DNA from 4 places in the Streptomyces sp. NPDC001415 genome. Region 3 is predicted to be linked to each of the others. Evidence: riboswitches for the same ligand, from Rfam matches in the RefSeq annotation. Region 3 holds a riboswitch; each other region holds the start of a gene.
The links. A riboswitch is a leader RNA that binds a small molecule or an ion and turns the genes downstream of it on or off. The one in region 3 is predicted to bind cyclic di-AMP.

Region 1 (2,192 bases), on a different contig from region 3:
GCTTCCTTGATCGTGGTCGTCGGCTCGAAGAGCGCGTCGAGGCCACCCGCCGTGAGGATCCGCCGGTGCCACGGCCGTACGCAGACCACGCCGAGATGCCCGTCGCGGGCCCGGATCCTGCGGTACGCCCGGCACAGCAGAGTGAGGACGGCGCAGTCGAAGAAGTCCACGGGCCGCAAGTCCACGATCACGCGCGCCCGGGCCGGCTGCGTGGCGGCGTCGAGATGCAGCTGGACTCCGGGCGCGGTGGCCAGGTCGACGGTGCCGTGGACCTCGACCACCGTGAACCCTTGCATCAGATAGGTGCGGGCATTGGAGAGCCGGTCCGGCAGCAGCCCCGGCGGAAGCGGCACAGGGGCCGAGACGGATGGCCGAGCGGTGGTTCCCATGGCAGCTCCCGGTCCAGAACTGGCCTCCGCGGGTGCGGAGGTACTCGGTAATCGGGCAGTCACCGTGGTCCGGGGTGACGCACTACCACCCTAGGAACAGGGCCGCATGCAGAAACGTGCACCCTTCGAATTGTTCACCCTCGGGAGTGAACGAAATTTGCACCGCTCCCCGTTTGAACACCGCACACGGGAAGCGAAGCGACCCGGCGCGCCTGTCTTCTGGCCCGCCGGGGCTGAACCCCGGGCGATGGACCGCCGGTTGGGGCCGACGGTCGGCCGGGCGCCCCCCGAAAGCGCCCGGCCCCGAGGGCGACCGTCAGTACGCCCCGAAGACGTTGTCGATCGAGCCGTACGTCTTGGCGGCGTAGTTGCACGCGGCGGTGATGTTGGCGACCGGGTCGTAGAGGTCCATGGACGTACCCGGCACGTGGAAGGCGGCGAACGTGGGCTGGATGACCTGGAGGAGTCCCTTGGAGGGCGTGCCGGCCACCGCGTTGGAGTCCCAGTTGTTGATCGCCAGGGGGTTGCCCGACGACTCGCGCATGATGTTGCGGTAGATGCCGTTGTAGCTGCCGGGGATGCCGTGCTGGGCCATGATGGCCATCGACTGCTTGATCCAGCCGTCCAGGTTGTTGGCGTACGTCGGCGCGCCGGCCGTGCTCGCGGCGGTGAGGCTCGTCGTGCGGGCGGAGCGGTCGGCCCGGTCGGCCGAGGCGTCCCGGGCGGTGCTCGCCGCGGCCGGGCCGCCGACGGTGAGCTTGAGGCCGGGCTGGATCAGAGCCGGGTCGCCACCGATGACGCTCTTGTTGTCCTGGTAGAGCTGCTTCCAGCCGCCGCTCACGTTGAGGGCGTCGGCGATCTTGGCGAGCGAGTCCCCGGCGACGACGGCGTAGCTCGTGGGAGCGGCCTTGACGGCGGTGGCGGAGTGGGCCGGCGCGGCGGCGGCCGTGGTCGCACCGATCACCGGCATGGCGAGTACGGCGCCGCCCGTTCCGGCGGCGGCGAGGCCCCGGGACAGCGAGCTGGACTTGGGGCGGCGGTGCTTGCCCTTTGCAGGCATGGTGAATTCCTCTCCTTCGCCTACGAGGTGAGCTGTCGGGTTCGGACGGGAGATGTCCGGTCGCGGCGCACGCGACTTCACCCCAGCCGTTCCGGAATCCGGATCGGCGGCTTACCTGGTTCCCCCGCTCCTGCCAAACGTGTGTGGGAGGCTCCGGACGGCGGCAGGATTCGGCGTTCCCTCCGGATTGACGGTGAACGTAAACGAATAGGCCGACCGGAAACAAGGCCAGAATTCAATGGGCGCGATCCGGGATATTGATCCACTTAAATCCACACGCCGCGACCGCCCCGCCCGGGACCTCAACTCGCTTTCGGTTCAACCGAAATGACCCCGAGGAGCCCGAGCGCCCACCATCCCACACGTGACCCAATTCACTCGCTCGTCGAGCAACCGGGCAGCCCATCCACAAAAGAGGCGAGCCTCACTCAATAGCGGCCAATTCGGACATCATAAATGCGGGAGTGCGAGCGGAGTGATGGCATCCCAAAACATTCCATTTAGGACACTCGGGACTTCTCCTGGTTCACATGCCTCACATACCTGCGGCAGCACACGTGTCCCTCACGCCCCTGCCGGAGATCATTGCTCACAGGCCACCCTCCACGGTGGGACCAGGCGACAGAGAGGTGGAACGGTGATCCGAGAGAGCGCGGAGTACGACGTCCTGGTGGTCGGGGGCACGGGGGTGGACACGGTCGTACGCGTCGACTCCCTGCCGGTCCCGCTCGCCGACTCGGTGC
Region 2 (2,192 bases), on a different contig from region 3:
GCCGCGGTGCGCGCCTTCTACGAGGAGCATGTGCGCCCCGCGACGACCGTCGCCGTCGTCGTCGGCGACCTGTCGGGCACCGACCTCGACGCGATCCTCACGGACACCCTGGGCGACTGGACCGGCGACCGCGCCGAGCCGCGCCCCGTCCCGCCGATCACCGCCGACGACAGGGGCCGGGTCGTCATCGTGGACCGCCCGGGCGCGGTCCAGACCCAGCTGCTCATCGGCCGCATCGGCCCGGACCGGCACGACCGGGTCTGGGCGGCCCAGGTGCTCGGTACGTACTGCCTGGGCGGCACGCTCACCTCGCGCCTCGACCGCGTGCTGCGCGAGGAGAAGGGCTACACCTACGGGGTGCGCGCGTTCGGCCAGGTGCTGCGCTCGGGCCCCGACGGCGGCGCGGCCATGCTCGCCATCAGCGGCTCGGTCGACACCCCGAACACTGGCCCGGCCCTCGACGACCTGTGGAAGGTGCTGCGCACGCTGGCGGCCGAGGGTCTGACGGATGCCGAGCGCGAGACGGCCGTGCAGAACCTGGTGGGCGTCGCGCCGCTCAAGTACGAGACCGCGGCGGCCGTCGCGGGGACGCTGGCCGACCAGGTCGAGCAGTTCCTGCCCGACGACTACCAGGCGCAGCTGTACGCGCTGCTCGCCGGGACCGGCACCGTGGAGGCGACGGCGGCCGTCGTCAACGCCTTCCCGGCCGACCGGCTCGTCACGGTCCTGGTGGGCGACGCGGCACAGATCGAGGAGCCCGTCAGGGCGCTCGGAATCGGTGAAGTGACCGTCGTGGCAGGCTGATTGACGCACCGTCCGGGCCGATCGAGGCGCCCGGACGGTCGAGGGACACGGGACCCCGGCGGCGGATGCGCTGCCGGGGTCCTCCTGATGTCCGGCTCAATGTCCGGTTTGTTGGGGAGGTTGCCTGTCTGTCATGTGGCGTGCGCTACAAAAACCGGTGTCTGTTTGGTGATTGAAAGATCAGCCGTCTAGCGTCGGTCCCGCTGTCCGTCACCACCCGTCGCAGCCGCGGCACCGGACAGTGATCGCCGAGTCCCCGAAGGCGCGAGCCTGGGGAGCCGGGGACCCACTCAGTCCCTGGGGTGAATCGGACGCCTCCGCCCGCGGAGGAGCCCGTAGGAGACCTTCCTGCTCCGAACCCGTCAGCTAACCCGGTAGGCGAGATGGAAGGAAAGGACACCGCCACTTCATGGCGTTCACCCGTGCCACCGGGAAGCATCGCGCGCCCAGCCGTATGACGCGCCGCAGCGCGAACATCGCGGGCATCGCCACCCTCGCCACCGCCGGAGTCGTAGGCACCCTCGCCTCCCCGGCCATGGCGGCCCCCAGCACCACCACGGTCGACACCGGCCTCACCCAGGCCATCGTCATCGGCGACAGCATCGCCGACCAGGTGGGCGCCCAGGCCGACGCGCAGAAGCAGGCCGCCGCGAAGGCCAAGGCGATGGCCGAGGCCGAGGCCGCCGCCAAGGCGAAGGCCGAGCAGCGGGCCAAGGAGGCACGCGAGGCCAAGGAGCGCGCCGCGCGCGAGGCCGAGCGCAAGCGCCTCAACACCTTCGTGGCTCCCATATCCGACAGCTATGTGTCCACCGGCTACAAGACCGGCGGATCGCTGTGGTCCTCCGGCAGCCACACCGGCATCGACTTCCACGCCGGGATCGGCACTCCGGTGCACGCCGTGGGTCTCGGCACCGTCGTCGAGGCCGGCAACGGCGGCGCCTACGGCAACAACGTCGTGATCAGGATGAACGACGGCACGTACACCCAGTACGGCCACCTCTCGGTCATCCAGGTCTCCGTCGGCCAGAGCGTCGAGCCGGGCCAGCAGATCGCGCTGTCGGGCAACACCGGCAACACCACGGGCCCGCACCTCCACTTCGAGGCCCGCACCGGCCCGGACTACGGCTCGGACATCGACCCCGTCGCCTACCTGCGCTCGCACGGCGTCACCGTCTGAGACGTCCGAAGACGGTCCGAGGCGCCTGAAGACCGCCCCAGACATCTGAAGCGCACCCGCACTCGGGGCCCCGCGCACACCGAAGGCCCCCGGCACATCCGCCGGGGGTCTTCGCCATTGGCCAAAAGATATCCATTGGTTCAGGCACGTCACCGGGAATTAACAAGGCCTGTCATAGAGTCGCGGAACAGACGTTGCTCGACCGCGTTTC
Region 3 (2,192 bases):
TGCTGCCCACGCCCGCGGCCCGCATCGGCGGCCTCCATGTCGCCGCGCGGTACGAGGCCGCGCAGGCGGACGCCTTCATCGGCGGGGACCTGTTCGCCGTGCAGGACACCCCGTACGGGGTCCGGCTCGTCGTCGGCGACGTACGCGGCAAGGGGCTCCAAGCGGTGGAGGCCGTCGCCGTGGTGATCGGCGCGTTCCGGGAGGCCGCCGAGCAGGAGTCATCCCTGGAGGCGGTCGCCCAGCGCCTGGAGCGGGCGCTGGCCCGCGAGGGCACCCGGCGCGACCGGCTGGACGCGGTCGAGGGGTTCACCACCGCGCTGCTCGCCGAGATCCCGCGCGGCGACGGCACCGTACGCCTGGTGAACCGGGGGCATCCCGAGCCCTTCATGCTGCACGAGGACGGCTCGCTCGACGTGCTCGTCCCGGCCGAGCCCGCGCTGCCGCTCGGCATGGCCGACCTCGGGGTGTGGCCGGACCGGGCGGACGTGCGGCCCTTCCCCGCCGGGTCGACGCTGCTGCTCTACACCGACGGCCTGTCCGAGGCGCGGGACGACAGGGGTGTCTTCTACGATCCCGGCGCCCGGCTGCGCGGCGCGATCTTTCCCGGCCCGGAGGAGGTCCTGGACGCGCTCGTCGACGACGTACGCCGCTACACGGGCGGCGGCGCGAGCGACGACATGGCGCTGCTCGCGGTGGCCCGCCCGGCCGAGGGGCAGCCGGAGCGGCGGCGCACGGTGAGGATCGTGAAGTAGCACGGTCGCCGTGACATGAGGGCGTCACGGTGTGTGCCCGAAGGATGCCACTGCGCATAACAATTGACACACCGTCAGAATGGGGGTGTGACGGGGGCGACCCTGAGAGGTTGTCAACTCGCCCGAATTGGACCGCCTATGGGGTACTAAGTCCTGGCCAGGGCCGTTAACGATCAGTGGGAACGGCTTGGAATCCACCCCCGGCGTCTATTAACGTTCGATAACGCAGCGCGGTCGTCCCAGCCGCCGCCAAGGCGGCACCGTGCGCATGCGCCGAATCCCGCGAGGGAACCGGGGAACCACCAACTTGGGGTGAATCGGGCGCCCGTCATGGGCGTTCGTAGGAGACCTTCCTGCTCCGAACCCGTCAGCTAACCCGGTAGGCGAGAAGGAAGGAAAGGAGCGCGCCCTCGTGGCGTCCAACGAGCCTGCCCTCGACACCCCCCTCCCTCCGGTTTCCCTGTACGGGGACGCACCCGGCGAGACCGAGACCTGGGAGGAGTGGGACCCGACCGAGGAGTCGGTACGCCCGGTACGCGGCCGGCACCGGGTGGCCAAGCAGCGCGGCGGGCTCGCCCGCAGCTCCACGGTTCTGGGCGTCGGCGTCATCGCCGCGGTCGGCGCGGGCGGCATGGCCACCGCGCAGACCAAGCCGCCGGTCTCCATATCGCTGCCCGACTCCATATCCAGCAGCCTGCCGGACCTCGGGTCGCTGCCCGGCGTCGGCGAGCTCGTCTCGCACGACAGCCCGGACACCCCGAAGACCGCCGCCGCCAGGGCCGATCAGAAGATCGCCGGCTCGCCGCTGACCATGACGGGGCTGTCCACCAGCGAGGCCGAGCAGGGCGCCACCGACGCCGGTGAGGCGCTGCGCGCCCGCATCCTCCAGCAGGCCGAGCAGCAGAAGGCCGGTGCGGTCGCCGAGGCGAAGGCGGCCGCGCAGAAGGCCGCTGCGGAAAAGGCCGCCGCCGAGGCCAAGGCCAAGCAGGACGCGGCCGCGGCCAAGGCCGCCGCCGAGAAGAAGGCGGCCGAGGAGGCCGCGGCCAAGAAGGCGGAGGAGGAGCGGCTGGCCAAGCTGGCCGCGAGCTACTCCCTGCCGGTCGGCTCGTACACGATCACTTCCACGTTCGGCGAGGCCGGCTCGATGTGGTCCTCCGGCCACCACACCGGCCTCGACTTCGCGGCCCCGACGGGCACGCCGCTCAAGGCGATCCACTCCGGGACGGTGAAGTCGGCTGGCTGGGCCGGGGCGTACGGCTACCGCACGGTGATCACGCTGGATGACGGCAGCGAGCTCTGGTACTGCCACCAGTCGTCGCTGGCGGTGAGTGAGGGGCAGAAGGTGTCGACGGGGGATGTCATCGGGCGGGTCGGGGCGACCGGGAACGTCACGGGGCCGCACCTGCACCTGGAGGTGCATACGCCTTCCGGCACGGGGAT
Region 4 (2,192 bases), on a different contig from region 3:
CCACGCCGACTCCGGGTCCCACGAAGCCGAGCGACCCGGCCAAGTCCCCGACGCCGTCCGCATCCACCCCGACGAGCCCCGGCAAGCACCGCGGGTCGCCGTCGCCGGAGGAGAGCGCGGGCACGACCCCGGGCGGCACCGGCTCGTCCGCCCCGACGACCGGTCGGACCGACCCGAGCGGCCCGGCCGGATCGAATGGGTCCAGTGGCTCAAGCGGGTCCAGTGGCTCCAATGGTTCGAACAATTCGGGCAACTCCACCGATAGTCGCGATTCCGGACGTCACGCCTCGCGAGGTGACGATGCCTCACGTGAGTCCGGTAACACCCCCGCCGCCAACGGCGACTACACCGTCCGTCCCGGCGACAATCTGTCGGTCATCGCCGAGGCGAACAAGATCCAGGGCGGCTGGCCCGCGCTGTACCACGCCAACGAGAAGCTGATCGGCACCGACCCGAACCTCATCCTGCCTGGCCAGAGCCTGGACCTGAAGGGTGTCGCGGCGGTCGTGACGGCCCCGAAGTCGGCACCGAAGCAGGGTTAGTTCGCTGGCGTATGTCCGTTCTGTGCAAGTGAGACATGGGTCTCTTCGCCTCAACTGGCGTGTCCCGTCTGCCCGGTCCGTCCGCCCCGCCCCTCACCTGCGGAAACATCCCTTGTGTGACGGCAAGTAGGGGGGATTTCTCCCCGATGTGCGTCTTTGAACATTGGCGGGGCGTGTGTTTTCGTCGGACTCGCTCGTCACCACGAGCCCCGTCGACCGAGCACGCCGAATCCTGCCGTCGGCCGACGGGAACAGTCGACGCTTATGCGCCGTAGGCAGGAGCGGGGGACCCAAGGTAAGTGCCGGGCCCGGCAGTTCAGACGACTGCCGCAACGGCTTGGGGTGAAGACGGGCGCATCGACGCTCGGCCGGGCAGCTCACGCCCGAACCCGACAGCTCACCTCGCAGGCGTCGGTGAGGAGAACCTCCATGCTGCTTTCCGGCAAGGGCAAGCACCGTCGCCCGTCCAAGGCCGTCCGTGTCGCCACGCTGGCCGGTGTCACCGGTGTCGCCGTGGCCGCCCCGCTGATGGCGGCGGGCAACGCCTCCGCCGCTTCCGTCCAGACCTGGGACGCCGTCGCCCAGTGCGAGTCCGGCGGCAACTGGTCCATCAACACCGGCAACGGCTACTACGGCGGCCTGCAGTTCTCGCAGTCCTCCTGGGCCGCCGCCGGCGGCACCCAGTACGCCGCGCGCGCCGACCTCGCCACCAAGGGCCAGCAGATAGCCACCGCCGAGAAGCTGCTCGCGATGCAGGGCCCGGGTGCCTGGGGCTGCGCCGGCGCCGGCAACCTGACGTCCGGCGGCAGCAAGGCCGACGTCGACACCTCCGGCTCGTCCTCGAAGCCGAAGGCCTCGAAGCCCGCGGCGCCCAAGCAGCAGGCCCAGCCCCAGCAGAAGTCGCAGCCGAAGGCGAAGAAGGCCGAGCGCACCGAGTCCGCGCCGGCCAGCCGCGACGAGCAGCGCACCGAGCCGGTCAAGCAGGGCAACGGCGAGTACACCGTCAAGTCCGGCGACACCCTCGGTGACATCGCCGCCGCCAACGGCGTCAAGGGCGGCTGGCAGAAGCTGTTCGAGCTGAACAAGGACATCGTCAAGGACGCGAACCTGATCTTCCCGGGCCAGAAGCTGCACCTCAGCTGAAGCTGACCCACCCCCCCAGGTCGCCCCGGCCCGGCGCGCATTCCCCCGTACGCGCCGGGCCGGGGTTTTCGCTGTTACCCGGCAGTAGTGTTGTGGCCCTTTGCCCGGGAATCAGGGTTCTTGGGCCCTTTTTCGTCCCAGGAGGCGGGCACCCGGCTGGCCGGAGCTCCAGAGCCGGTTAGGCTCTTGTCGCAAGGCGAAGCGACCCCGCAAGGCCCTGCACTGCTTGCGTCACATCTAGCGTCACATCCCAGAAGGAGATGCTCGTGCCGTCCATCGACGTCGTCGTAGCCCGGGAAATCCTGGACTCCCGAGGCAACCCCACGGTCGAGGTCGAGGTCGGCCTCGACGACGGCAGCACCGGCCGTGCTGCAGTTCCGTCCGGCGCCTCCACCGGTGCCTTCGAGGCCATCGAGCTCCGCGACGGCGACCCCAACCGCTACGGCGGCAAGGGTGTCGAGAAGGCCGTTCTCGCCGTCATCGAGCAGATCGGCCCGGAGCTCGTCG

Region 1: another riboswitch for cyclic di-AMP. It lies ahead of ACWC2B_RS09160 (transglycosylase SLT domain-containing protein); the one in region 3 lies ahead of ACWC2B_RS24450 (M23 family metallopeptidase).
Region 2: another riboswitch for cyclic di-AMP. It lies ahead of ACWC2B_RS25845 (M23 family metallopeptidase); the one in region 3 lies ahead of ACWC2B_RS24450 (M23 family metallopeptidase).
Region 4: another riboswitch for cyclic di-AMP. It lies ahead of ACWC2B_RS17505 (transglycosylase family protein); the one in region 3 lies ahead of ACWC2B_RS24450 (M23 family metallopeptidase).

Annotation. Positions count from the first base shown of each region.
Region 1 covers NZ_JBSFIE010000005.1:284,539-286,730, forward strand. Annotated here, with positions in the region: gene ACWC2B_RS09155 (STAS domain-containing protein) at 1-389, opposite strand, end outside; gene ACWC2B_RS09160 (transglycosylase SLT domain-containing protein) at 706-1,449, opposite strand; cyclic di-AMP (ydaO/yuaA leader) riboswitch at 1,452-1,635, opposite strand; gene ACWC2B_RS09165 (carbohydrate kinase family protein) at 2,087-2,192, shown strand, end outside.
Region 2 covers NZ_JBSFIE010000022.1:35,214-37,405, forward strand. Annotated here, with positions in the region: gene ACWC2B_RS25840 (M16 family metallopeptidase) at 1-804, shown strand, start outside; cyclic di-AMP (ydaO/yuaA leader) riboswitch at 1,041-1,200, shown strand; gene ACWC2B_RS25845 (M23 family metallopeptidase) at 1,214-1,981, shown strand.
Region 3 covers NZ_JBSFIE010000019.1:116,156-118,347, forward strand. Annotated here, with positions in the region: gene ACWC2B_RS24445 (PP2C family protein-serine/threonine phosphatase) at 1-752, shown strand, start outside; cyclic di-AMP (ydaO/yuaA leader) riboswitch at 1,014-1,153, shown strand; gene ACWC2B_RS24450 (M23 family metallopeptidase) at 1,165-2,192, shown strand, end outside.
Region 4 covers NZ_JBSFIE010000011.1:115,233-117,424, reverse strand. Annotated here, with positions in the region: gene ACWC2B_RS17510 (transglycosylase family protein) at 1-542, shown strand, start outside; cyclic di-AMP (ydaO/yuaA leader) riboswitch at 800-968, shown strand; gene ACWC2B_RS17505 (transglycosylase family protein) at 972-1,685, shown strand; gene eno (phosphopyruvate hydratase) at 1,946-2,192, shown strand, end outside.